Regions from separate parts of the Bacillus sp. UNC322MFChir4.1 genome, predicted to be linked through region 2. Evidence: riboswitches for the same ligand, from Rfam matches in the RefSeq annotation. Region 2 holds a riboswitch; each other region holds the start of a gene.
The links. A riboswitch is a leader RNA that binds a small molecule or an ion and turns the genes downstream of it on or off. The one in region 2 is predicted to bind S-adenosylmethionine.
Positions count from the first base shown of each region.

Region 1: another riboswitch for S-adenosylmethionine. It lies ahead of BR72_RS15720 (bifunctional O-acetylhomoserine aminocarboxypropyltransferase/cysteine synthase); the one in region 2 lies ahead of metK (methionine adenosyltransferase).
Region 3: another riboswitch for S-adenosylmethionine. It lies ahead of BR72_RS18120 (Na+/H+ antiporter NhaC family protein); the one in region 2 lies ahead of metK (methionine adenosyltransferase).
Region 4: another riboswitch for S-adenosylmethionine. It lies ahead of BR72_RS11400 (methionine ABC transporter ATP-binding protein); the one in region 2 lies ahead of metK (methionine adenosyltransferase).

Region 1 covers NZ_JQKQ01000045.1:12,198-18,148, reverse strand. Annotated here, with positions in the region: gene BR72_RS15730 (chloride channel protein) at 1-428, opposite strand, end outside; gene BR72_RS15725 (hotdog family protein) at 644-1,015, opposite strand; SAM riboswitch class I at 1,190-1,293, shown strand; gene BR72_RS15720 (bifunctional O-acetylhomoserine aminocarboxypropyltransferase/cysteine synthase) at 1,387-2,682, shown strand; gene metA (homoserine O-acetyltransferase MetA) at 2,663-3,568, shown strand; gene BR72_RS15710 (homoserine dehydrogenase) at 3,712-5,007, shown strand; gene thrC (threonine synthase) at 5,007-5,951, shown strand, end outside.
Region 2 covers NZ_KN050810.1:231,288-237,238, reverse strand. Annotated here, with positions in the region: gene BR72_RS20270 (ATP synthase subunit I) at 1-82, shown strand, start outside; gene pckA (phosphoenolpyruvate carboxykinase (ATP)) at 234-1,820, opposite strand; SAM riboswitch class I at 2,040-2,162, shown strand; gene metK (methionine adenosyltransferase) at 2,328-3,527, shown strand; gene BR72_RS20255 (DUF4097 family beta strand repeat-containing protein) at 3,857-4,558, opposite strand; gene BR72_RS20250 (ABC transporter permease) at 4,589-5,521, opposite strand; gene BR72_RS20245 (ABC transporter ATP-binding protein) at 5,514-5,951, opposite strand, start outside.
Region 3 covers NZ_KN050809.1:170,236-176,186, forward strand. Annotated here, with positions in the region: gene BR72_RS18115 (hypothetical protein) at 51-326, shown strand; gene BR72_RS18120 (Na+/H+ antiporter NhaC family protein) at 767-2,077, opposite strand; SAM riboswitch class I at 2,175-2,280, opposite strand; gene BR72_RS18125 (ribonuclease FAU-1 family protein) at 2,616-3,143, opposite strand; gene gltP (glutamate/aspartate:proton symporter GltP) at 3,306-4,574, opposite strand; gene BR72_RS18135 (murein hydrolase activator EnvC family protein) at 5,008-5,951, shown strand, end outside.
Region 4 covers NZ_JQKQ01000025.1:25,567-31,517, forward strand. Annotated here, with positions in the region: gene sufC (Fe-S cluster assembly ATPase SufC) at 1-178, opposite strand, end outside; gene metQ (methionine ABC transporter substrate-binding lipoprotein MetQ) at 415-1,227, opposite strand; gene BR72_RS11395 (methionine ABC transporter permease) at 1,306-1,971, opposite strand; gene BR72_RS11400 (methionine ABC transporter ATP-binding protein) at 1,964-2,989, opposite strand; SAM riboswitch class I at 3,254-3,361, opposite strand; gene BR72_RS11405 (hypothetical protein) at 3,488-3,832, opposite strand; gene BR72_RS11410 (thioredoxin family protein) at 3,987-4,286, opposite strand; gene BR72_RS11415 (toprim domain-containing protein) at 4,298-4,642, opposite strand; gene gcvH (glycine cleavage system protein GcvH) at 5,085-5,468, opposite strand; gene BR72_RS11430 (arsenate reductase family protein) at 5,510-5,875, opposite strand.

The DNA.
Region 1 (5,951 bases), on a different contig from region 2:
ATTCCTTTTAAAGCGAAATGAAATCGATCGCCAACCCACGTACAAAGTCCACCGATAATTCCAACGAGTGCTGCTTCTGGTCCTAAACTTGCACCAAATATTAAAACAATAACAGCTGTTATTGTAGATTGATGTACAAAACGGTACTCAATCCTACCTGTTTTCTTATATTCACCCATTACCTCTGGCATTAAACGCGGGTATGTACCGAAGTATTTTTGCGAGAGTCCGACAAGAATACCACCAATTGTCGTTACAAAAATTGTGTAATACGGTGGTAATGCAAATTCTTTTGGTAAATATCCCCAAATAAACTGAATGCCGGCATTTGTGGTAACTAAAAATAACCAGACTGTAGCACCAACTATGGAACCTAGAAACATACCGTACATGATAAGTAAGGAATGCGTGCTTCTTCTAATCGTCATTTTTTATGTCTCCTTCATGTTATATGGTGTTATGACAAATTTAGAGATTCTGATATATATACTATTTGTATATCTTATCAGTAGTAGGCAATAAAATCTCGTTCCAAGGTGTAGAGAGAAAAAAGAAGAGAAGCAGAGGAGAGTGGAAAGCTTAATTGAGTGGTTTTTCTATCAGTGAGGGATGAAGAATCCCCCACTGAAGAAGGTTGTGTTAGTTATTGGCGAATAATCCCTTTAAAAGATCCTTCCAACACTTTTTTACCATGTTGATTAAAGCATTCTGCTTTTGAAACAGCAATGATTCGATCTGCTTGTTCTTCATGATGAACCAGTGTAACTTCACATCGAACGGTATCTTCGGTAAAGACTGGGCGTAAGAAAGTAAGTTCTACATCTCTTGCAATAAAATTTAAATCGCCGCCAATTTTCGTAGGCAATGTTGCAACTAGTAATCCTTGTACCATGACGCGGCCATGTTCATCTGGAACAACATGGTGATCACCAGCATCACCAGAAATTTTACTAAATAGATCTACATCTTCTCTCGTAAATGATTTTTCAAAAGTTAATATTTCCCCGACTTTCATGTATTAATCGCCTCCTATTCGTTTATGAATGAATTATCATTCATACCTTAAATTTTACAGAATATTCTTTGTTCGGTAAAGTTTGATAGTAAAGATAATAAAATATTTTAGGAACATTCAGAAAAATATTGACATGAGGTAATATTTTCTATAAAATCATCGGTAATTGAATAAGTCTTATCAAGAATAGGTGGAGGGAACGGGCCCTATGAAACCTTGGCAACAGCCGTAAATCGGAATTGTGCTAAATCCTGCAGGTATTTCCTGAAAGATAAGAAAGGCTACATGGCGAGCGTTTATCTAAACTGCTTCTTTCTTATTTTAGGAAAGAAGCAGTTTTTTATTTTTTATAAAAGAAAGGGGATTGCGAAATGGGGGAATCATGGGGAAAAGGAACGATTTGTGTGCAAGGTGGTTATACGCCGAAAAATGGTGAACCTCGTGTTTTGCCACTTTATCAAAGCACGACGTATAAATACGATACTTCTGATGATTTAGCGGCCCTCTTTAATCTGGAGGCAGAGGGATATATTTATACGCGTATTGGGAACCCAACGCTTGCGGCGTTTGAGCAAAAACTTACAGAGTTAGAAGGCGGCGTTGGTGCAGTTGCAACGGCATCAGGGCAGGCTGCAATTATGCTAGCGGTCTTAAATATTTGTGGCAGCGGCGATCATTTGCTCTGCTCATCAACAGTATACGGCGGTACATTTAATTTATTTGGAGTTAGTCTTAAGAAGCTAGGGATTGAGGTCACATTCTTTAATCCAAACTTATCTGCTGATGAAATTGTTGCCCTTGCAAATGAGAAAACAAAGCTTGTGTATGCGGAATCGCTTGGGAACCCAGCAATGAATGTACTGAATTTTAAAGAGTTTTCTGAGGCGGCAAAAGAGCTTGGGGTACCGTTTATTGTGGATAATACATTAGCGACGCCGTATTTATGTCATGCATTTGAACATGGTGCAAACATTGTCGTTCATTCTACAACGAAATATATTGATGGTCATGCAAGCTCACTAGGCGGCATTGTTATTGATGGCGGGAATTTTGATTGGAGTAAGTTTCCTGAGTTTGTTGAGCCAGATCCAAGTTATCATGGTGTGAGTTATGTGAAAAATTTCGGGCAAGCGGCATACATTGTGAAAGCTCGTGTACAGCTATTAAGAGATTATGGAAATTGTATGAGCCCATTCAATGCGTATATGACCAATGTTGGCTTAGAAACGTTGCATCTTCGCATGGAGCGTCATAGTCAAAATGCTCTAGCTGTTGCACAGTGGTTGTCTGAGCATGAACGCGTTGAGTGGGTCAATTATCCTGGACTTCAAAATAATGAAAACTATGAATTGGCACAAAAATATTTACCGAAGGGTGCGAGCGGTGTTTTAACATTTGGAATAAAAGGGGGTCTTGAGTCTGCTAAACAGTTTATTGGTAATGTGAAGCTAGCGACATTGGTGACGCATGTTGCAGATGCAAGAACTTGTGTCATTCATCCGGCAAGCACAACGCATCGCCAGCTTACGGAAGAACAGCAGCGTTTGGCTGGTGTGACGTCTGATTTGATTCGGTTATCGGTTGGTATTGAAGAAGCGGCGGATATTATTGCTGATTTAGAAGCAGCACTTTCTGGAGGAAAACAATATGCCGATCATCATTGCTAAAGATTTACCCGCTCGTAAAATATTGCAAAATGAAAATATTTTTGTGATGACGAAAGAACGAGCAGAAACACAAGATATTCGTGCTTTGAAGATTGCTATTTTAAATTTAATGCCAACAAAGCAAGAAACAGAAACGCAGTTGCTTCGTTTAATTGGTAATACACCGCTTCAACTTGATGTCCATTTCCTTCATATGGAGTCCCATACAGCAAAAAATGTAGCGCAGGAGCATTTAACAAGCTTTTATAAAACATTTCGTGATATTGAAGGAGAAAAGTTTGACGGGCTCATCATTACTGGTGCTCCGGTTGAAACACTTCCTTTTGAAGAGGTAGATTATTGGGAAGAACTGAAGCAAATTATGGAGTATTCCAATGCACATGTCACATCAACGCTTCATATTTGCTGGGGGGCGCAAGTAGGATTGTATTATCACTACGGAGTTCCAAAATATCCGCTTGAGCAAAAGATGTTTGGGGTATTTGAGCATGAAGTGCAGCAGGAACATGTGAAATTATTACGCGGTTTTGATGAAAGCTTTTTTGCACCGCATTCTCGTCATACAGAAGTTCGTGCATCTGATATTCAACGCGTACAGGAGCTCGATCTGTTAGCGACTTCTGAATACGCTGGTGTTCATCTCGTTATGAATAAGGATGGAAAGCATATTTTTGTTCTTGGTCATAGTGAATACAGCTGTGAGACATTAAAGCAAGAATATGAGCGCGATCAGCAAAGAGGATTGGATATTGCTATTCCCAAAAATTATTTTAAGCATGACAATCCTTTGGAAAATCCAGTAGTAAAGTGGCGTAGTCATGGGAATTTACTATTCTCAAATTGGTTGAATTACTATGTGTATCAGGAAACTCCTTATATTTTGTAAAGGAAGTTGAGCATAACACGTGGTAACGTTTTCTTTGTAAAGAACGATCTTTATTATTCAGAATGTTCAAAATATATTGTTTTTTGTGATCTGACCTTATATAATGGCACCTAAATACAATTTTTAAAGGGGTGGACAGTACTATGAACGAAATTCAAGTTGGCCTATTAGGTCTTGGAACTGTAGGAAGCGGTGTCGTGCGCATTATTGAAGATCATCAAGATCGTTTAGCACACCAAATCGGTTGTCCTATCAAAGTAGCAAAAGTATTAGTACAAAACTTAGAAAAAGAACGAGAGGTCCAAGTAACCCCAACATTATTAACGAGAAATCCAAATGAAATTATAAATAATCCAGATGTTGATGTTGTGATTGAAGTGATGGGCGGTATAGAAGATGCAAAAGCATATATTTTAAAATCACTCCAAAATGGTAAGCACGTTGTCACAGCGAATAAAGATTTAATGGCACTTCACGGTGCAGAACTTCTTACTGTAGCAAAGGAAAATCAAGCGGATTTGTTTTATGAAGCGAGTGTAGCAGGTGGTATTCCGATTCTACGAAGCATTGTGGAAGGTCTTTCTTCTGATCGGATTACGAAAATGATGGGTATTGTGAACGGAACAACGAATTTTATTTTGACAAAAATGTCTGACGAAGGGAGAGCATATGACGACGTGTTAAATGAAGCGCAGCAGCTTGGATTTGCAGAAGCAGATCCAACATCAGATGTTGAAGGGTTAGATGCGGCACGAAAGATGACGATCTTAGCGACACTTGGATTTTCTACAAATGTAGAACTTCATGATGTGAATGTAAAAGGAATCACATCTATTACGGAGGAGGACATTTCATATAGTAAGAGTCTAGGTTATACAATTAAGTTAATCGGTGTAGCTAAGCGTGATGGTGAAAAATTAGAGGTAACAGTAGAACCAACATTGTTATCAAATTCACACCCGCTTGCCGCTGTTCAAAATGAATATAATGCAGTATATGTATATGGCGAAGCGGTAGGAGAAACAATGTTTTATGGACCAGGTGCGGGAAGTTTGCCAACAGCAACAGCTGTTGTATCTGATTTAGTAGCGGTTATGAAAAATGTACGCCTTGGTGTAACGGGAAATAGTGCAGTAACCCCGCAATATGAGAAAGTATTAAAAGCAGATGAGGAAATTTATGTGAAGAAGTTTCTACGCCTTCATGTGAAGGATGAAGTAGGTGTGTTTGCGAAAATTACATCGTTATTCTCTGAACGAGGCGTAAGCTTTGAAAAGATTATTCAAATGCCATTACAAAAGAAAGGAGCGGCAGAAATCGTTATTGTTACACATCGTGCATCCCTTGCAGATTATACATACATTCTAGAAACACTAGAGACGTATGATGAAGTAGATTGTGTGAAAGCAAACTACCGTATTGAAGGAGATGCTCGCTAATGTGGAACGGATTACTTGCTGCTTATAAAGAATACTTACCAATTACCGAGCAAACACCGTCGCTTTCACTATCAGAAGGAAATACACCGCTGATTTTATTAGAAAACCTTTCAGAAAAATGGGGTGTTTCTGTTTATGCGAAAGTAGAAGGTGCAAATCCAACGGGTTCTTTTAAAGACCGTGGGATGGTTATGGCTGTAGCAAAGGCAAAGGAAGCTGGCAGCAAAACGGTTATTTGCGCTTCAACAGGAAATACATCTGCGTCGGCAGCTGCTTATGCAGCGCGCGCAGGTTTATCTTGTATTGTTATGATTCCAAATGGAAAAATCGCCTATGGAAAATTAGCGCAGGCAGTCATGTACGGAGCTGAAATTATTAGTATTGATGGAAACTTTGACCACGCCTTGCAAATGGTACGAAATCTGAGCGATTCATCACCGATTACACTTGTGAATTCAGTGAATCCATATCGCATTGAAGGACAAAAAACAGCAGCATTTGAAGTTTGTGATGCACTTGGGAAAGCACCTGATATTTTAGCCATTCCAGTTGGAAATGCGGGAAATATTACAGCGTATTGGAAAGGCTTTAAGGAGTATAACGAAAAACGCGGCACGGGTTTACCGGAGATGCGCGGTTTTGAGGCAGAAGGATCGGCCGCGATTGTACGCGGATATAAAATTGATGAACCGGAAACAGTTGCGACTGCCATACGTATTGGGAACCCTGCAAGCTGGGATAAGGCCGTCGCTGCTGCTCATGATTCAAATGGAAAAATTGATGAGGTAACAGATGCAGAAATTCTGGAGGCATATGAATGGCTTGCGAAGTATGAAGGGATTTTTGCGGAGCCTGCTTCTTGTGCATCGCTTGCTGGTATTTACAAGCAAGTACAAACAGGAGAAATAGCGAAAGAAAGCAGCATTGTTGCTGTTTTAACAGGA
Region 2 (5,951 bases):
ATTTGCTGTTGGGATTATGGGCGGATATATATTAATTGTAATTAATTTAGCATATTACAGTATGAAAGATGCTAAGAAATAGGAAAGAGGCTTGCGAGATTATTCGTAAGCCTCTTTTATATGTAAGTATGCGCGATTACAAGAAAACGTGGGCTTTGTCGGTGAGTACTTGTTTTCTTGCAATCACAACATACTTATTCACATGATTTAGGATATTTCACAGTAAAGTTAGGTTAGGCGATTGGACCGCCAAGGTTTACAACTGTTTCAGAAACAGTATCAAATTTCTTGAAGTTTTCTTTGAACTTATTAGCAAGTTCAGTTGCTTTAACTTTGTAAGCTTCTTTATCAGTCCATGTTTGTTCTGGCATTAATACTTCATCAGGTACACCAGGAACATGAAGTGGTACTTCAAGACCGAAGATATCATGTTTTGCTGTTTCAGTGTTGTCAAGCTCGCCGTTTAATGCAGCTTGCACCATTGCGCGTGTATGACCTAAGTTCATACGTTTTCCAACGCCGTATTCGCCGCCAGTCCAGCCAGTATTCACTAAGAACACATTTGCATCATGCTTCTCGATTTTTTCACCAAGCATTTCTGCATAGCGAGATGCATCAAGCGGTAAGAATGGAGAACCGAAGCATGTTGAGAATGTTGCTTGCGGTGAAGTAATACCGCGCTCAGTTCCTGCTAGTTTACTAGTGTAACCGCTTAAGAAATGATACATAGCTTGCTCTTTCGTTAATTTACTAATTGGAGGCAATACGCCGAATGCATCAGCAGTTAAGAAAATGATTGTATTTGGATGACCTGCAACGCTAGGTAACACAATGTTATCAATTGCATCAATTGGATAAGCTGCACGTGTATTTTCTGTTAATGCAGTATCATCGTAATCGGCAATGCGTGTATGCTCATCAAGCACAACGTTTTCTAAAACAGAACCAAATTTGATTGCGTCAAAGATCTGTGGTTCTTTCTCACGAGATAAGTTCACACATTTTGCATAGCAACCGCCTTCAATATTAAACACACCGTTATCAGACCAACCGTGCTCATCATCACCAATTAATTTACGGTTCGGATCAGCAGATAATGTTGTTTTGCCTGTTCCAGATAAACCGAAGAATAAAGCAACATCGCCTTCTTCGCCTACGTTTGCAGAGCAGTGCATAGAGAAAATATCTTGCTCTGGAAGTAAGTAGTTCATAATAGAGAAGATTGATTTTTTCATTTCACCAGCGTATTCTGTACCCCCGATTAACACGATACGCTTTTCAAATGAAACGATAATAAATGTTTCTGAATTTGTGCCGTCAACTGCTGGATCTGCTTTAAAGTTTGGTGCAGATACAATTGTGAACTGTGCATCATGGTCTTGTAATTCTTCTTCAGTTGGACGAATGAATAGTTGATGCGCAAATAAGTTATGCCAAGCATATTCATTAATAACTTGAAGAGGAAGACGGTAGTTGCGGTCTGCTCCTGCAAATCCTTTGAACACGAATAGTTCTTCTTTATCTTTTAAGTATTCCAGCACTTTTGTATATAATTTATTGAAATGTTCTTCAGAAATTGGTTGGTTCACAGATCCCCAAGCAATTTTGTCCGTAACAGATGCTTCGTCTACAATAAATTTATCTTTCGGAGAACGTCCTGTATATTTTCCTGTTGAAACAGAAACTGCGCCAGTAGAAGATAATTGACCTTCTTTTCTCATTAATACCTTTTCCGTTAATTGCGGAACGCTCAATTGAACCTGTGCATTGCTTCCGTTCAATAGTTCATGTAATCCAATTTGGACATTCGCAGTACTCATATTTATATACCATCCTTTATTTGATTTATGAATATTCATCGTAATCCCCACTAAAAGTATAACACAATCATATAAATAATGTATACTATTTATTTGTTTTTTGTTTGTGTTATTATATTATTTTTTCCATAAATTTCTGCCCTGAAAAACTTATAGGAATATGTGTATTTGGATTGACAAATGAAATTCATTTCTTTAGTATAGTTGAGGACGGATACTCTCTTATTCCGAGCTGGCGGAGGGACAGGCCCTATGAAGCCCGGCAACCTCACTTGTATGAAAGTCAAACAAGTGAATAGGTGCTTAAACCTGTGCGAGGCGAATAGTCTCGAACGATAAGAGCGAAGGGCAAAAAGCAGTATGCAAGTAGCAAATACAACCTTTCCTCTAATAGGGAAAGGTTTTTCTTTTGTACTTGTATGGGAAAATACATGAATGTCGCAGTTTGTGGCAAATTAAGGATGAGTTCCGTACAATATATATCATTACTGTAGGGAGGTTTACCACATGACAAAAAAACGTCATCTGTTCACATCTGAGTCTGTAACTGAAGGACATCCAGATAAAATTTGTGACCAAATTTCTGATTCTATTTTAGATGCAATCTTATCAAAAGATGCAAACGCACGTGTAGCTTGTGAAACAACAGTAACAACTGGTTTAGTATTGGTAGCGGGAGAGATTACAACTTCTACTTATGTGGATATTCCAAAAATCGTTCGTGAAACAATTCAAGGAATCGGTTACACTCGTGCAAAATACGGATTTGATGCAGAAACTTGTGCAGTTTTAACATCTATCGATGAGCAATCTGCTGACATCGCAATGGGTGTTGACCAAGCGTTAGAAGCACGCGAAGGTCAAATGACTGACGAAGAGATTGAAGCAATCGGTGCAGGCGACCAAGGTTTAATGTTTGGTTTCGCATGTAATGAAACAAAAGAATTAATGCCACTTCCAATCTCACTTGCTCACAAATTAGCTCGTCGTTTAACGGAAGTTCGTAAAGATGATACATTACCATACTTACGTCCAGACGGTAAAACACAAGTAACAGTTGAGTATGATGAAAATGGTAAACCAGTTCGCGTCGACACAATCGTAATTTCTACGCAACATCATCCAGAGATTGCTTGGGAACAAATCGATCGCAACTTAAAAGAATTTGTAATTAAACCAGTTGTACCAGCTGAATTAATCGATGAAGAAACAAAATTCTTCATTAACCCAACAGGCCGCTTCGTTATTGGTGGACCACAAGGCGATGCTGGTTTAACAGGTCGTAAAATAATCGTTGATACTTACGGCGGATATGCTCGTCACGGCGGCGGTGCATTCTCTGGTAAGGATGCAACAAAAGTTGACCGCTCTGCAGCATACGCAGCTCGTTACGTTGCGAAAAACATCGTAGCATCAGGACTTGCTGACAAAGCAGAAGTACAACTTGCATACGCAATCGGCGTAGCACAACCAGTATCTATCTCTGTTGATACATTTGGCACTGGAAAAGTATCTGAAGAAGTATTAGTAGAACTAATCCGAAGCAACTTCGATCTTCGCCCAGCTGGCATCATCAAAATGTTAGACTTACGTCGCCCAATTTACAAACAAACAGCAGCTTACGGCCACTTCGGACGTACTGATGTAGATCTATCATGGGAACGTACAGACAAAGCTGAAGCTTTAAAAGAGCAAGCTGGTCTATAATATAGGAAGAAAAAAGCTTTGCGCGTGTGCGCAAAGCTTTTTTTATTTATGGAAATACATAAAGTGAAACTTTAATCAGTGGGGGTTTTTTCATCCCCCACTGATTATTAGTTGAACCAATCGGGCTTTTACAGGCAGTTTATCTCCCACCTAACTTCTTTGCTTTCGCCGAATTTTGAGGTGGGAGTATTACTGCCCGCGAATAGCGGGATAAAGTTTTCTTTATTAGGTAAGTTCAAATAATAAGCAAGACGGATTGACTAAGTTATATGGTCGTTTCACAAAAACTGCGGTTGGTTTCATTCATTTTCATATCAATAAATCAAACTTTATTTATTGAACGTTACTTTCCCTTTAACACCATCCACTTTTATCTTATCGTTTTTAGCGCCTAAGATTGTTACGTTTTTTTCAATACTATTGATATCGGCTGATCCATCTCCAATCTTAGCACGTACTGACCCGTTAATATCTTTAATAACAACAGCTCCATTATTATTGTCAACATTGATATCAGATGACGAATTAGAAATATTAACTTTCCCATCCCTATTTGTTACACTTACAATTCCTTTAACATTGGAAATGTCTATATTTCCATTAACATTAAGTATGTTTATATCTGAATCCAGTTTAGAAACTTTAATATCTCCGTTTCGATGGTTTTCTTTAAATTCTACTTTTACGTTTTTAGGTACTGAGAGTTTCACATCAACCCAAGTTTCACTATTGCTAAAGAATTGCCCATCAAAAGAAGTATTTAAGTTGGCAACTCCATTTTTTTCTGAAAGATCTAGTTTTAATTTGTCTATGCTGATTCCTTTTGCTTTTGCATGGATAGAAGCTTCTATTTTATTCGATGTAGAATTTGTTGAAATATCAATATTACCATTACGATTATCTAGTGTTAACTTTTTAATATTAGAGGCTGGTAATGCCAGTTTTTCTTCTTTTGTTTCACTTTCAGAACTTGAACAACCAGTAAGAATTAAAGTGATTAATGTACCAAAAATAATTAGCTTTTGTTTCATTTTTCTTTCCTCCAGTCTTTAATAAAAAATTTAAACAACATCTCTTTTCACAAAGATTGGATACGAAACTAAGTGCATAATGAGTATATGAATTAAGATTAATATTAAGGAAAAGCTTAAGGTCATTCCTTCTACAGGTGGACTCTCATATATAAAATTCGATAAATCTGTATTAGAGAAGATAAAATATTGTGTCCAACTGAAACCTTTTAATGAAATGCTCATAACAAAACCTGCAATTGTTATTAAAAGAGAAAACACGATAGAGAATGTTGAACTTTTAAATGCAGCTGAAATCATAAATGCTAAAGTTGCAACAATAATTAAGAAAGGAATTTTAAAGAGTAAGCTACCAATTAGTGCTTGAAGGACACTTGTTTTTTGAACGACTTGATCTTTGACAAATAAGTAGTCGCTGTTTATGCCATCAAACCCTAAAAGAATACCACTAAATATAATGGAAAGAATAAATGTGATTCCGACTAGATATAGTCCAAATAATAAGGTCGAAATATATTTAGAAAAATATATTTCTGTACGAGTAGCAGTTCGAGTTAATAGAAATTTAATCGTTCCGGATTGAAATTCACTTGCGACACTTTCACCAGCTATTATTAAGGTAAGAATAGAAATCGCTACTAAAAAATTTGTACTTTGTCCAATTGTAAAGAACCATGCATTGTTTTCTGGTTTTATATTGTTGTCAATGTAATACTTATTTAGTAAAAATTTTTTTTCATTTTCGAGTATTTCCAGAGGTAATGTTTTAGATTCTTTTTCAACTTTAAGTAATGCATTTTCTTCTATAAGGGAGGTTTTCCAATCATCTCCGTAGTTAACTTGATGAGAAAATTTCACATTTAGAAATTGCACCAGAATAAATAGAACCATAACTCCTATCATTACCCACGTTCTTTTACGTTTAAAAGTTTTCATGTTTTCATTCTTGATTAGATTAAGCATTACGTAGTTCATCCCCTGTCATTTCAATGAATTTGTCTTCTAAAGTAGTTTTAATCGTTTGAACACCATAAACATTTACTCCACTTCTTGCTAACGTATCACTAATTTCCGGTATATGTTCTTTACTAATTGTAATATTGATCATATTTTGGTTTGTCACAATTTCTGCTCCTACTAATAACTTTTGAAGTACAGGAATAGCTAAATCTGTTCGGTCTACTTCAAATTGAACACAACTTATCTTTTCTTTTGTAATATCTTTGATGTCATGTAAACCTATCATATAGCCCTTATCAATAATGGCTATACGGTCACACATCATTTCCATTTCAGCCATTTGGTGACTTGATACAACAATTGCTACATTTTCACTTTTGGCTAGTTTCTTTAAATGAAGTCTTAAATCACGAATACCTTTAGGATCAAGTCC
Region 3 (5,951 bases), on a different contig from region 2:
TCTAAAAAGCAGGATAGTTTAAGAGGGATTGTTGAATTGGGGGTGAAGAATTGAAATATAATAAATCAAATAGGGCTTTAAGGATTGGAACTAATATCGTACTTATTTTATTAATCTTAGGTGCAATACAAATGTTTTTTGATGAAAACTATACAAATGACCACTTTGGTGGGTTATTTTTGATAGCTTTTTGGATGGTTAGAAGTATTTATGGTTTTACCATAAATTTAAAAGAAGAAAATAAGAAGTTAGCATTAATTGATTTAGTTTTAGCAATTTCCGCTTTTTATTTTATATTTTCTCAGGGTATTAAATATTTCTTCTGAAAATAATTTATTCACTAACAGAGCTTTAATTGAATAAGCCTCATACAAAAGTAAAACTCAGAGTCATATAGGGACTCTGAGTTTTTTTTGCGTGTTATTTACTGTGCAAATTAACAGTAACTACTCAACCATCCACTTCATTTTTCAGCATATAGATTGCTGCTACGAAGATAAAGTGAACCTTCCTTTCATGGATGCTTTTCCCATGAAAGGTTAGCCCTCACCAATCGGGCTTTTACAGGCAGTTATCTTCGGTGATTTCCCTCTATCTTTACTGCCCGTTAATGCGGGGTAAAAATGGCAATGCACTGCTGCCTTTCTTTGTTTTCACACTTCGCGCGTGGAAGAAATAGGAACTGACTGCTTCTACGCATGGCTAGTCCCTCCCAGACCATTTAAGAAAGTGCTTTTCTTCCTTTTTTCATAGAGCGACTGAGTAGTTATGCTGTTTTTTGATATTCCTTTTTCTCAGGCGAAAGACGCGGGAAATTAATGACAATTGAGATAATTCCGCAAACAGCGACTAACATTGGATAAAATGAGTACGGTAATAATTCAATTGGTGAAAGGGAAGCAAATCCTGCCGCCGTTAACATTTGTGCACCGTACGGAATTAATCCTTGCACACTACAAGAGAATAAATCTAACAAGCTCGCCGATTTCTTCGGATCAATATGATATTGATCTGCCACATTCTTTGCTAATGGACCTGTGAAAATAATAGAAATTGTATTATTTGCTGTGCACATATTTGTCATACCTACAAGACCAGCAATTCCAAATTCTGCACCTTTTTTCGAACGAATATTGCGTGTTAGCACATTCATTAAATATTGAATACCGCCGTTATATTGAATGATTTCGACCATTCCACCGATTAAAATTGCTAATAATACAAGCTCCATCATTCCATTAATTCCTACTGTAACACTTTTAAAGAAGCTTGCGAGTGTAAAGCTTCCATCAATCATACCGATAATACCAGCTAACACCGTTCCTCCCGTTAATACAACTAATACGTTATATCCAAGCAGCGCCGTAATTAACACTCCTGCATACGGTAAAATTTTCACCCAATTAAACGCATGTGCTGTCATATTTGTATGAGTTCCTAACGTAAGAACAACTAACAGTATGCTCGTAACAATAGCAGCTGGTAATACAATTAAGAAATTTGTTTTAAATTTATCTTTCATTTCCGTTCCTTGTGTACGGACAGCTGCAATTGTCGTGTCTGAAATAAAAGATAAATTGTCGCCAAACATCGCACCGCCAACAACCGTTGCCATAGCAAGTGCCATAGAAATATCCGTTTGTCCACTAATCCCTACTGCAATTGGCGCCAATGCAGCAATCGTCCCCATTGACGTTCCCATTGCTAATGAAATAAAAGCACCGATAGCAAACAACCCAACAACTAAAAATCCTTGCGGCAGAACAGAAAGCGCTAAGTTTACAGTTGCTTCAACGCCGCCCATGCCTTTTGCCGTTTCAGAAAATGCACCTGCTAATACAAAAATTAATACCATAATCATGATATCTGGATTGCCAGCACCTTTAGCAAAACGTTCAACCTTTGTCGTAAAATTTTCTTTTCTATTCATTACTAATGCAGCGGCAACTGCAATTAAAATCGCAACCAGAATTGGTAACTTATAAAAATCCCCTGTAATTATACCAGAACCAATAAATAATGCTAAAAATATGCCAAGTGGTAATAATGCCCATGCATTTCCTTTTGTTTGTTCCAAAGTAATATCCTCTCCTATTTCTAAACCTATCCTTCACAAGAGCGAAAAAGACCTCTTCTGAAGAGAAGAGGTCTTATATATCATATAAGAAACACTCTTCTCATCTATCAAGCATATCGCTTGCTGGATTTGGCACAGCACTCGAATATGAGTCCGCTGCCGAGGCATCGTAGGGCCAGTCCCTCCGCCTCTCTTGATAAGAAGGTTTTATATTATTTTTTTGTTAATCAATCTTTTCTTACTTTACTCGCTGCATGAAAAAATGTCAAACATTATTTCTATCAAAATAGTTGGTATTTTTTTGATATTGCATAGATACAAAGTAATACAATGATATAACAACCTCTTTCTTTTTTGAGGAGACCAGAGCGTCTATCTCCATTTAGAAACGATTAGCCCTTTTCCTACCACAAACAAAATGGAAACATAGAAAGCAATTTGTCGTTTCATATAAGTCGCTCCTATGCATGGCCAGTTCCTCTCGCTCGCCTAAAAAAGAGAGTTTTTATATCGATTTTTTAATTTATACTTCTATATATTAAAGACGATCTTTTAGTTTTTGAATTTCTACTTCTAAAATGGAAAACCATAAAAAATCTTCTTCTTCAATTTTTTTCATAATCCACTCTGCCGTATTCCAAGCTAAATCATACTCCTCTTTTGAAATATCGTCTTCCGTATATGCTTCTTCTAGCTCATCTTCATCTAATACATATGTATCTCCGCCTGGCAACAAGACAACATCTAAATATAAATCATCAAAATAAGGTAATCCTCTTTCATCAATTTTATACGCTTTTGCAACATCAATATAATATTGGACAAGCTCTTTTTTCTCGTCTAACATAGCTGTAATCGCAAAATTTTTCCCATTTATAAAATACTGGACCCAAGTATAGCCATTATTCGCAATACAAATGCTCCGATTACTATACTCCTTATAACTCGGCTCTTTTACTTGCTTTATATGTAATATACCTAACATCCCATCCTGTACATCTTTAACCGAATAGGTCTTTTCAGTTAATCGTCTCCACGATGATCCATCTCCGTATTTCCGTTTCATCCTCACTTCTCCTTATTTTACATATTAGTTGCGGCTATACAGAACAAAAATGATCGCTTCTATGCACGGCCAGTTCCTCTCACCTCCACCAAAAAAGAGTTTTTTCATTTGTATTTCTATAAAAAAAAGCCTTCACGTACACCGTGAAGGCCCTTCTAATATTTAAGCTACTTGCTTCTCTGAAATCTCTTTCAAATAAGCTTGTCCTTTTTCTGCGTCATATTGTCCTTCCCATTTAGACATAACAACTGCAGCTAAAGAGTTACCTACTACGTTTACTGCAGTACGTGCCATATCTAAAATACGGTCAATACCAGCGATAAACGCTAAACCTTCAGATGGAATACCTACTGTATGAAGCGTTGCTAATAATACTACGAACGATACGCCCGGTACACCAGCAATCCCTTTTGAAGTAAGCATTAACACAAGAAGCAATGTAATTTGCTGTGTAATAGATAAATGAATACCATACATTTGCGCTAAGAAAATTGCTGCAATTGCTTGATATAATGTTGAACCATCCAAGTTAAATGAATAACCTGTTGGAATAACGAAAGATGTAATTGCTTTCGGACAACCGAAACGTTCCATCTTTTCCATAATCTTTGGTAGAACCGTCTCTGAGCTTGCTGTAGAATATGCTAAAATAAGCTCGTCTTTTAAAATCTTAAAAAATTGGAAAATATTAATTCCAAATATCTTTGCCGTAAGACCTAATACAACAACAACGAAGAAAATCATTGATCCATAAACAACAAAAACTAAATTAGCCAATGGAACTAATGACTTTACACCAAACGTAGAAACCGTTACGCCAATTAACGCAAACACACCAAACGGTGCAAACTTCATAACTTGGTTTGTTACATAGAACATTGCATCGGCTACACCTTGGAAGAAATTCAGAACTGGTTTTCCTCTTTCTCCAATTGCCGCTACCCCTAAACCAAATAATACAGAGAAGAAAATAATTGCAAGCATATCACCATCTGCTAACGACTTCATAATATTCGTTGGAACAATATTTACGAACGTGTCTGCAAATGAATGCTGTACTTTTTCTGTTGTAGCTGCAATCTTAGAAATATCTGTTTTTTGTAATGATGACATATCCACACCTTTTCCCGGCTGGAATATGTTTGCTACTAATAATCCAACAACAATCGCAATCGTTGTAATAATTTCAAAATAAATAATTGTTTTTCCGCCTAAACGTCCAAGCTTTTTCACATCGCCAACGCCGGCAACACCAACAACAATACTTGCTACTACAATTGGTACAACAATCATTTTAATTAAACGAATAAAAATGTCACCAATCGGTTTTAGATACTTTACAATCTCTGTATTCCCATAAAAAATCGCTCCTACGAGAATACCGAGAGCAAGACCAATTAAAATTTGCCACGCAAGTCCAATTCTTTTCATACTTGCTGCAACCCCCTTCTAAGATGTTCTTAATTTTCATATTCTATTTTTCTATAAAATACAAAAAAATAGAAGTATTAAATATTGTTCAACTATTCAATACTTTCCTCCCTTTTAAAATAATAAGGCAAAAATATTAATCTGACAACTAAATAAGTTTACCAGTATGCAAATATTTTTGTTGACAAGAATAAAAAGCATGTTAGGAAACCTAACATGAGAACGATTCCTTTTTTCTTATTCCTCATTATATATATCCGTTAATATATAAATGAATCGTTATAATAAAAACGAACAATTTAGGAGTGAAATTCTTCTAACTTTCGCCATTTAATAACAATTCCTTAAATATTTTTTTACATTATCATTACAACAATAGACATTTTTCTCTTTTTTATGATTATAATAGAATGTAGGGAAAGGAGATAGGCAGATGAACAAAAAAATCACAGCGTTTAGTTTATTGACAGCCGGCACTATTTTCGTTTCTCCCGTGCTTTCAACAGCGTATGCGGAGACGAGTCAAGATAAATTAACTAATATTCAATCACAACTAGACGGTAATCAACAAGAATTACATATGAAATTAGAGGAAAAACAAAAAATAGAAAAAGAGATTCAAGATTTGCAGAAAAAAATCGATGAATTAACTTCTTCTATTAATAAAAACGAGGCAGATTTAAAAGCAACAAAAACAGAAATTGACAAAACACAAGCGAGTATTACAGAGAAAAAAAAGCATATTGAAGAGTTGCAAAAACAAATCGATTCGCGCCAAGAATTAATTAAGCACAGATTACAATCTATGCAAGAAAAGCCACGCACAAATTTAATTACAGAAGTATTAATTAATACAAACAATTTCGCAGAACTACTAGAAAATGTGTATTCTGTTAGCTTAATTTTAAATAGTGATACAGAAATCGTAAAACAACAAACACAAGACCAGGATACCGTTAAAAAAGAAAAAGAAGCGGTCGAGAAAAAAGAACAGCAACTAAAAGAAGCTGAGAAAACTTTACAGAAACAGCAACAAGAACTTCAAGCAAATCAGCAGCAACAACAAACTTTAATTACTGATTTACACGCAAAAGCTTCAAAACTAGATTCTGAAATGGAGAGTTTAGAAGAAGCAAAAAGTATTTTAGAAAATCAACGTAAAGCTGTTCAAAATGCAATTGAAGAAGAAAAGCGGGCGGAAGACGAGAAAAAAGCTGCTGAAGCGAAAAAGGCTGAAGAGCAAAAACAATCCGCTTCTTCATCTCAAACTGCGTCTGCACCTGTATCTGTCCCTACACCTGCACCTCAAGGGGGAAGTACAGGCGGTTTCATTAAGCCAGCAGCTGGATCGAAAACTTCAGGATTTGGTGTACGTGA
Region 4 (5,951 bases), on a different contig from region 2:
TTACTTCATATTTTGGGTGACCCATGATTGCAGAAGATAAAGTTGATTTACCTGTTCCGTTAGGTCCCATAATTGCATGGATTTCTCCACCTTTTACTTCAAGGTTTACACCTTTTAAAATCTCTTTTCCATCAATTGATACATGTAAATCTTTAATCGTTAATGTAGAACCAGCCATCTCAATACCTCCAATAATTCTATATATACATTTTAAAAATTCCTAAAACGTTCACATTCTCATTTTATTCTCATTCTAATTTTATATCAAATAAAATGATACTGCAAACGTTGAAAAAATGTAACAATTTTTCTACAAATCCGAACAGGAATATTCTGCACATTATATTATGATACACCTTTCTTCCTAATTATATAAAGAAAAAAGGGCCAAGAAATTCCAGCCCTTTTTTCACCTTATTCACTTAAAGGAAGCACAGCTCCTTTGTATTCTTTCTTAATGAAATCTTGAATTTCTTTTGAATGTAACACTTCTATAAGTGCTTTAATTTCTTTTTTATCTTTGTCACCTTTACGAACAACAACTACGTTGGCGTATGGAGAATCATTGCCTTCAATCGCAATCGCATCTTTTTCTGGGTTTAATTTCGCATCAATTGCATAGTTTGAGTTAATTAAAACCGCATCGCCTTCTTTATTGTTATACACTTGTGGTAACAAGCCCGGCTCAATGTCTGTTTTGAACTTCAAGTTTTTCGGGTTTTCTGCAATATCTTTTGTCGTTGCTTTAACAGGGTCTACACCATCTTTAATTTTTATAATGCCTTCTTTTTGTAGAATTGCTAACCCACGTCCATGATCAGTAACAGAGTTACTCATAATAATTGTTGCCCCATTTGGAAGATCTTTTAAGCTTTTATATTTTTGAGAATACACACCAATTGGTTCTAAATGAATTTTCCCTGCTATTTCAAAATTATAGCCTTTATCTTGAATTTCTTTCTCTAAATACGGAATGTGTTGGAAATAGTTCGCATCAATATCTTTATCAGCTAACGCTTTGTTTGGTAATACATAATCTTGGAATGGTTTAATATCCAATTTAATTCCTTTTTTCTCTAATAGTGGTTTCGCTTTTTCTAAAATAACTGCATGCGGTACGTTAGAAGCACCAATCACAAGTTTCTTTTCATCTTTTCCGCCGCTACCACAAGCAGCTAATGCAAATACAAATACAGCAATAAGTGCTGAAAATAATACCTTTTTCATATAATGACACCCTTCCTTTTCCCAATATTCAAAATAGTAAATCTATAGAAAGTCTTTGGCTGAGACGAAAACTCCTTTTTATCTTTTATCAAGTCGCTTCGTAAAGAAGTCCCCAAACACTTGAATAATAAATACGATCACAAGCACAAGAATTGTTGCCATGAGAGTTACATCGCTATTGCCCCGCTGGAATCCATCTAAATAAGCAAGTGTACCAAGGCCGCCGGCACCAACTGCTCCAGCCATCGCTGTATAACCGACAAGGGCAATTGCCGTTACAGTAATACCTGACACAAGTGCTGGCAAAGATTCTGGTATTAATACTTTAAAAATAATTGTACTCGTCTTTGCTCCCATCGCTTTCGATGCTTCAATGACACCTTTATCAATTTCACGAAGCGCAATTTCAACCAATCTCGCATAAAACGGCGCTGCTCCAATAATTAATGCTGGCAATGCAGCACTTGCTCCAAGAATGGTACCTACAAAAAACTTCGTAAATGGAAGGAGTAAAATAATTAAAATAATGAACGGGATGGAACGAAAAATATTTACAAATGCTCCAATTACAACATTGACTGGTTTGTTCTCCCATAAATTATCTTTACTTGTAAGAAACAGTACTAATCCAAGAATAAGCCCCAATACAAACGTTGCAAGTGTGGCAACTGCCGCCATGTATAGTGTATCCTGAGTAGCCACTAGCATTTTATCCCAATCAACATTTTGAAATAGATTATCCATGTGCAATCACCTCCAGCTCGACTTGTTCCTGTTGAATCGTTGCAATTGCTTTTGCAATCACATCTTCTTTGCCATTTAAATGAACGATTAAGCTTCCATACGCTCCGCTTGTCGTTTGGGCAATATTCCCTTGTAGAATGCTCACTTCCACTCCATCTTGCTTCATTAACTCCTGTAAAACTGGTCTTTCTACTGCTTCACCAACAAACTGTAATTTCACTACTTTTCCTTCTGGGTATTTCTCTGCTAAATGTTCAATTGCCTCATCTGCATCTTCAAAATCTGTTATTTGTTTAATGAAGCGCTTTGTAATTTCTTGCTGCGGATTACGAAATACCTCTAACACGCTGCCACTTTCAACAATCTTCCCTTTTTCCATAACAGCAACGCGGTTACAAATTTTTTGAATGACATGCATTTCATGCGTAATAAGTACAATCGTTAACCCAAGACGCTTATTAATATCGAGAAGCAAATCTAAAATTTGATCTGTCGTTTCCGGATCTAATGCTGACGTTGCTTCATCACACAATAATACTTTCGGATTATTCGCTAATGCTCTTGCAATACCAACGCGCTGCTTTTGTCCGCCACTTAGCTGAGATGGATATGCATCTCCTCGTCCCTCTAAACCAACAAGACGAATTAATTCATCTACGCGCTGATTTCGTTTCTCTTTTGCCACCCCAGCAATCTCAAGCGGGAAAGCAATATTTTCACGAACAGTTCGTGACCACAGTAAGTTGAAATGCTGAAAAATCATCCCGATTTCTTGACGTGCTTCTCGAAGTTCCTTACCTGTAATTGCCGAAATCACACGTGCTCCAACCGTAATCTTTCCAGACGTTGGTTTCTCCAATTGATTAAACAAACGAATTAGCGAACTCTTTCCAGCGCCACTATAGCCAATCACCCCGAAAATCTCGCCCTTTTCTATTTGTAAATTCGCATCATCCACAGCGGTAACATCACCGTGTTTAGAACGATATATCTTCCTTACATTTTCTAATATAATCATCGATGTCACCCCTTTTTTAAATTAAAAAGCGTAAGCGGCTCGTTCAGAATCGCAGGACGTTGGAGCTCTCGACCGAGAGAGCGAAACGACCGGAGATTCTAGCCGCTGAAGCTGGATTACATAAAAAGCGTAAGCGGCTTCCCGCTATCACTCTATAAAAGTTTTGTCGTTCAAGTGTCCTCCTACACCGAAACAACAAAAAAAACCTTTCTGCTTGAAAATGAGCAGAAAGGTTTTTTATACACAAATTACCATTATCCTTTCCTCTCATCTCTCAAAGCATTCGCTTTGCAGGAATTGGCACCATTTCAACATAAGTTGACGGTTGCCGGGTTTCACAGGGCACAGTCCCTCCACCTCTCTTGATAAGAGAAAATCAGATATAAATTTCGTCTGATTTTATCGTTATTAAGTTTTCGTTATTTTATGTTTTGAATTGTATCAACGCATGAAATAGATGTCAACAGAAATTTTCGCAAAGAATAAACTTTCTGAAATTTAAGCACCCATTTGTAGCGGTTTACAAATATGAAATACAGATTCTAATAATAGCATCGTTCGATATGTCCCTTTATATGTAATTGCATTTCTGCGCAAGAGTGACTGCAAGCGTACTTGCCCTGTAATCAACAACCGCAAATCTGTTTCTTGAAAACAAACAAGTTCTTCAGTTCCCACCGCACCATTTATAAGTTCAATTTTCTCTCTTGAAATATTCAATGAATAACATTCATCTTGGAAAGTAAAACAAACAACCTTTTCAAATTGTGGTAATAGTGGTTCTAAGTGATATTGCGTATTGGCATATGTTACAAATGATTGAAGCAGTGAATACAATGTCATCTTTATCACACTCCCCATATCACGTTTTACATATTACCATTCCATCTTTATTACGCACTCTCCTGTATCATTCTCTCGACAAATGCTGTATAAAAAACCATTTATCTCTCACTATTTCCCAAGAAATATGTCGAGGCGGCAATTTTTTTGCCGCCTATTGTAATTCCATATATAAATATTCCACAGATTGAAATGCATATATTTTCTTTACAAGTTTATTCTTCTCAAATATAAGTAAACACGGAACACTTTCAATTTGATACTCCCGCGCAAAATGCGGTGCATAATTTACATTCAGCATTCCAATTTCTAAATGAGGCAACGCTACTTCAACAACCGTTAGCATTTTTTTCGCAAGCTGGCACGTACCACACATTGGTGTATATACATATAACACCGTTTTTTCTTGGTCTCTAACTGCAACTTCTGCTTCATGTCCTGTCCAATCTATCATCGTACCATTCCTTACCGTAAAAATTCTGTATAGACGTCAATATCGGCTCCCCATAAAACGTTCGCTAAATGAGATGGTGGTGCAGTCGCAACCTCTCGATATGAGCGATCAATGTAAATATGTTCAGCATGTGGAAATTCTCGCCGAAACTGTTTGCGCAATTTCTCTCCAGCATCATCCGCGTCCACAAGAACATATACTTCTTTATCATACAACTGGTCAATGAGCTCATCCATTTTTGACAAACCAATTGTACCATTTGTACAAACAATTTCCACCGGTTCTCTAATAATTGTTTCAATCTTTCGCTTATCTGACTTACCTTCAACAATAATTACTTTTTCTACATAGACCACTTGGCATCACCCGATCACCGTATACTATGATATAACATTAGCTTTAGTATATAGTATATTCGATATTTCAATGTTGTTTCCTGTTTATTTTTGTAAAGAAAAGCGGAGCTGGACAATAAGAAAAGCATAAGTGGCTCGTTCCGAAACATATTTAAGAAAAGCTCCATTCCTATCATTTCTAAGTAGAAAAAAACTATGTTCTATATACATCCATTTTGATTTTCCAACAGCTAAGTCGCTATTATGTAGAACAAAGATGACCTGCACTCAATTTCTCCCTTAGGTTTAATCCTTGCATGTGGCAGGAAAAGCTCCTAACCGCTCCTATGCATGACCAGATGCTCTCGCCCACCTAAAAAGACAGGTTTTTTTGCTTATTTTTCAATCACTTTTAAAAAACAGCACAAATAAAAAAGGACAGCTCACAGCTGTCCTTTTCAGATTAGTCTTGATTAATCATTTCTTCGTATTGTTCTGCAGTTAATAATTTCTCTACTTGACCTGCATCTTCAAGCTCAACTTTAACCATCCATGCACCTTCGTATGGAGATTCGTTAACAAGCTCTGGCTTGTCATTTAAGTCTTCGTTTATTGCTACAACTTTACCTGCTACAGGTGCGTATAATTCAGAAACTGTTTTAACAGACTCTACGCTACCGAATGGCTCGTCAGCTGCAATTGTTGCACCAACTTCAGGAAGTTCTACGAATACGATATCTCCTAATTCGTGTTGTGCGAAATCTGTAATACCGATAGTAACTTGATTGCCTTCAACTTGTACCCACTCGTGCTCTTCAGAGTAACGTAATTGTTTTGGAATGCTCATGTCTGTACCTCCAATGAATGTATTAATTATGTAAAAGCACCTTATTGGTACCTTTTCCACACGCTTTCAAATTGCTCTTCATTAAAGCCAACCGTTACATCATTACCGCCTGTTACAATTGGTCGTTTAATTAACATGCCGTCAGAAGCAAGCATGTCTAACATTTCCTCTTCACTTGCATCTTTTAGCTTGTCCTTTAACCCAAGCTCGCGATATCGCATCCCACTTGTGTTAAAGAATTTTTTTAATGGCAATTCACTATTTTCATATATACTGCGAAGTTCCTCCTTAGATGGTGGATTTTCGACAATATGAACCATTTCATGTGCTACATCATTTGCGTCTAACCATTTTTTTGCCTTTTGGCATGTTCCACATTTTGGATATGAATAAAATGTTACTGACATACATTCACCTACTTTTCACTAACCTTTACCCTTATCATATAAAAAATATTTTTTTATTTCAAACTTTTACTTATTT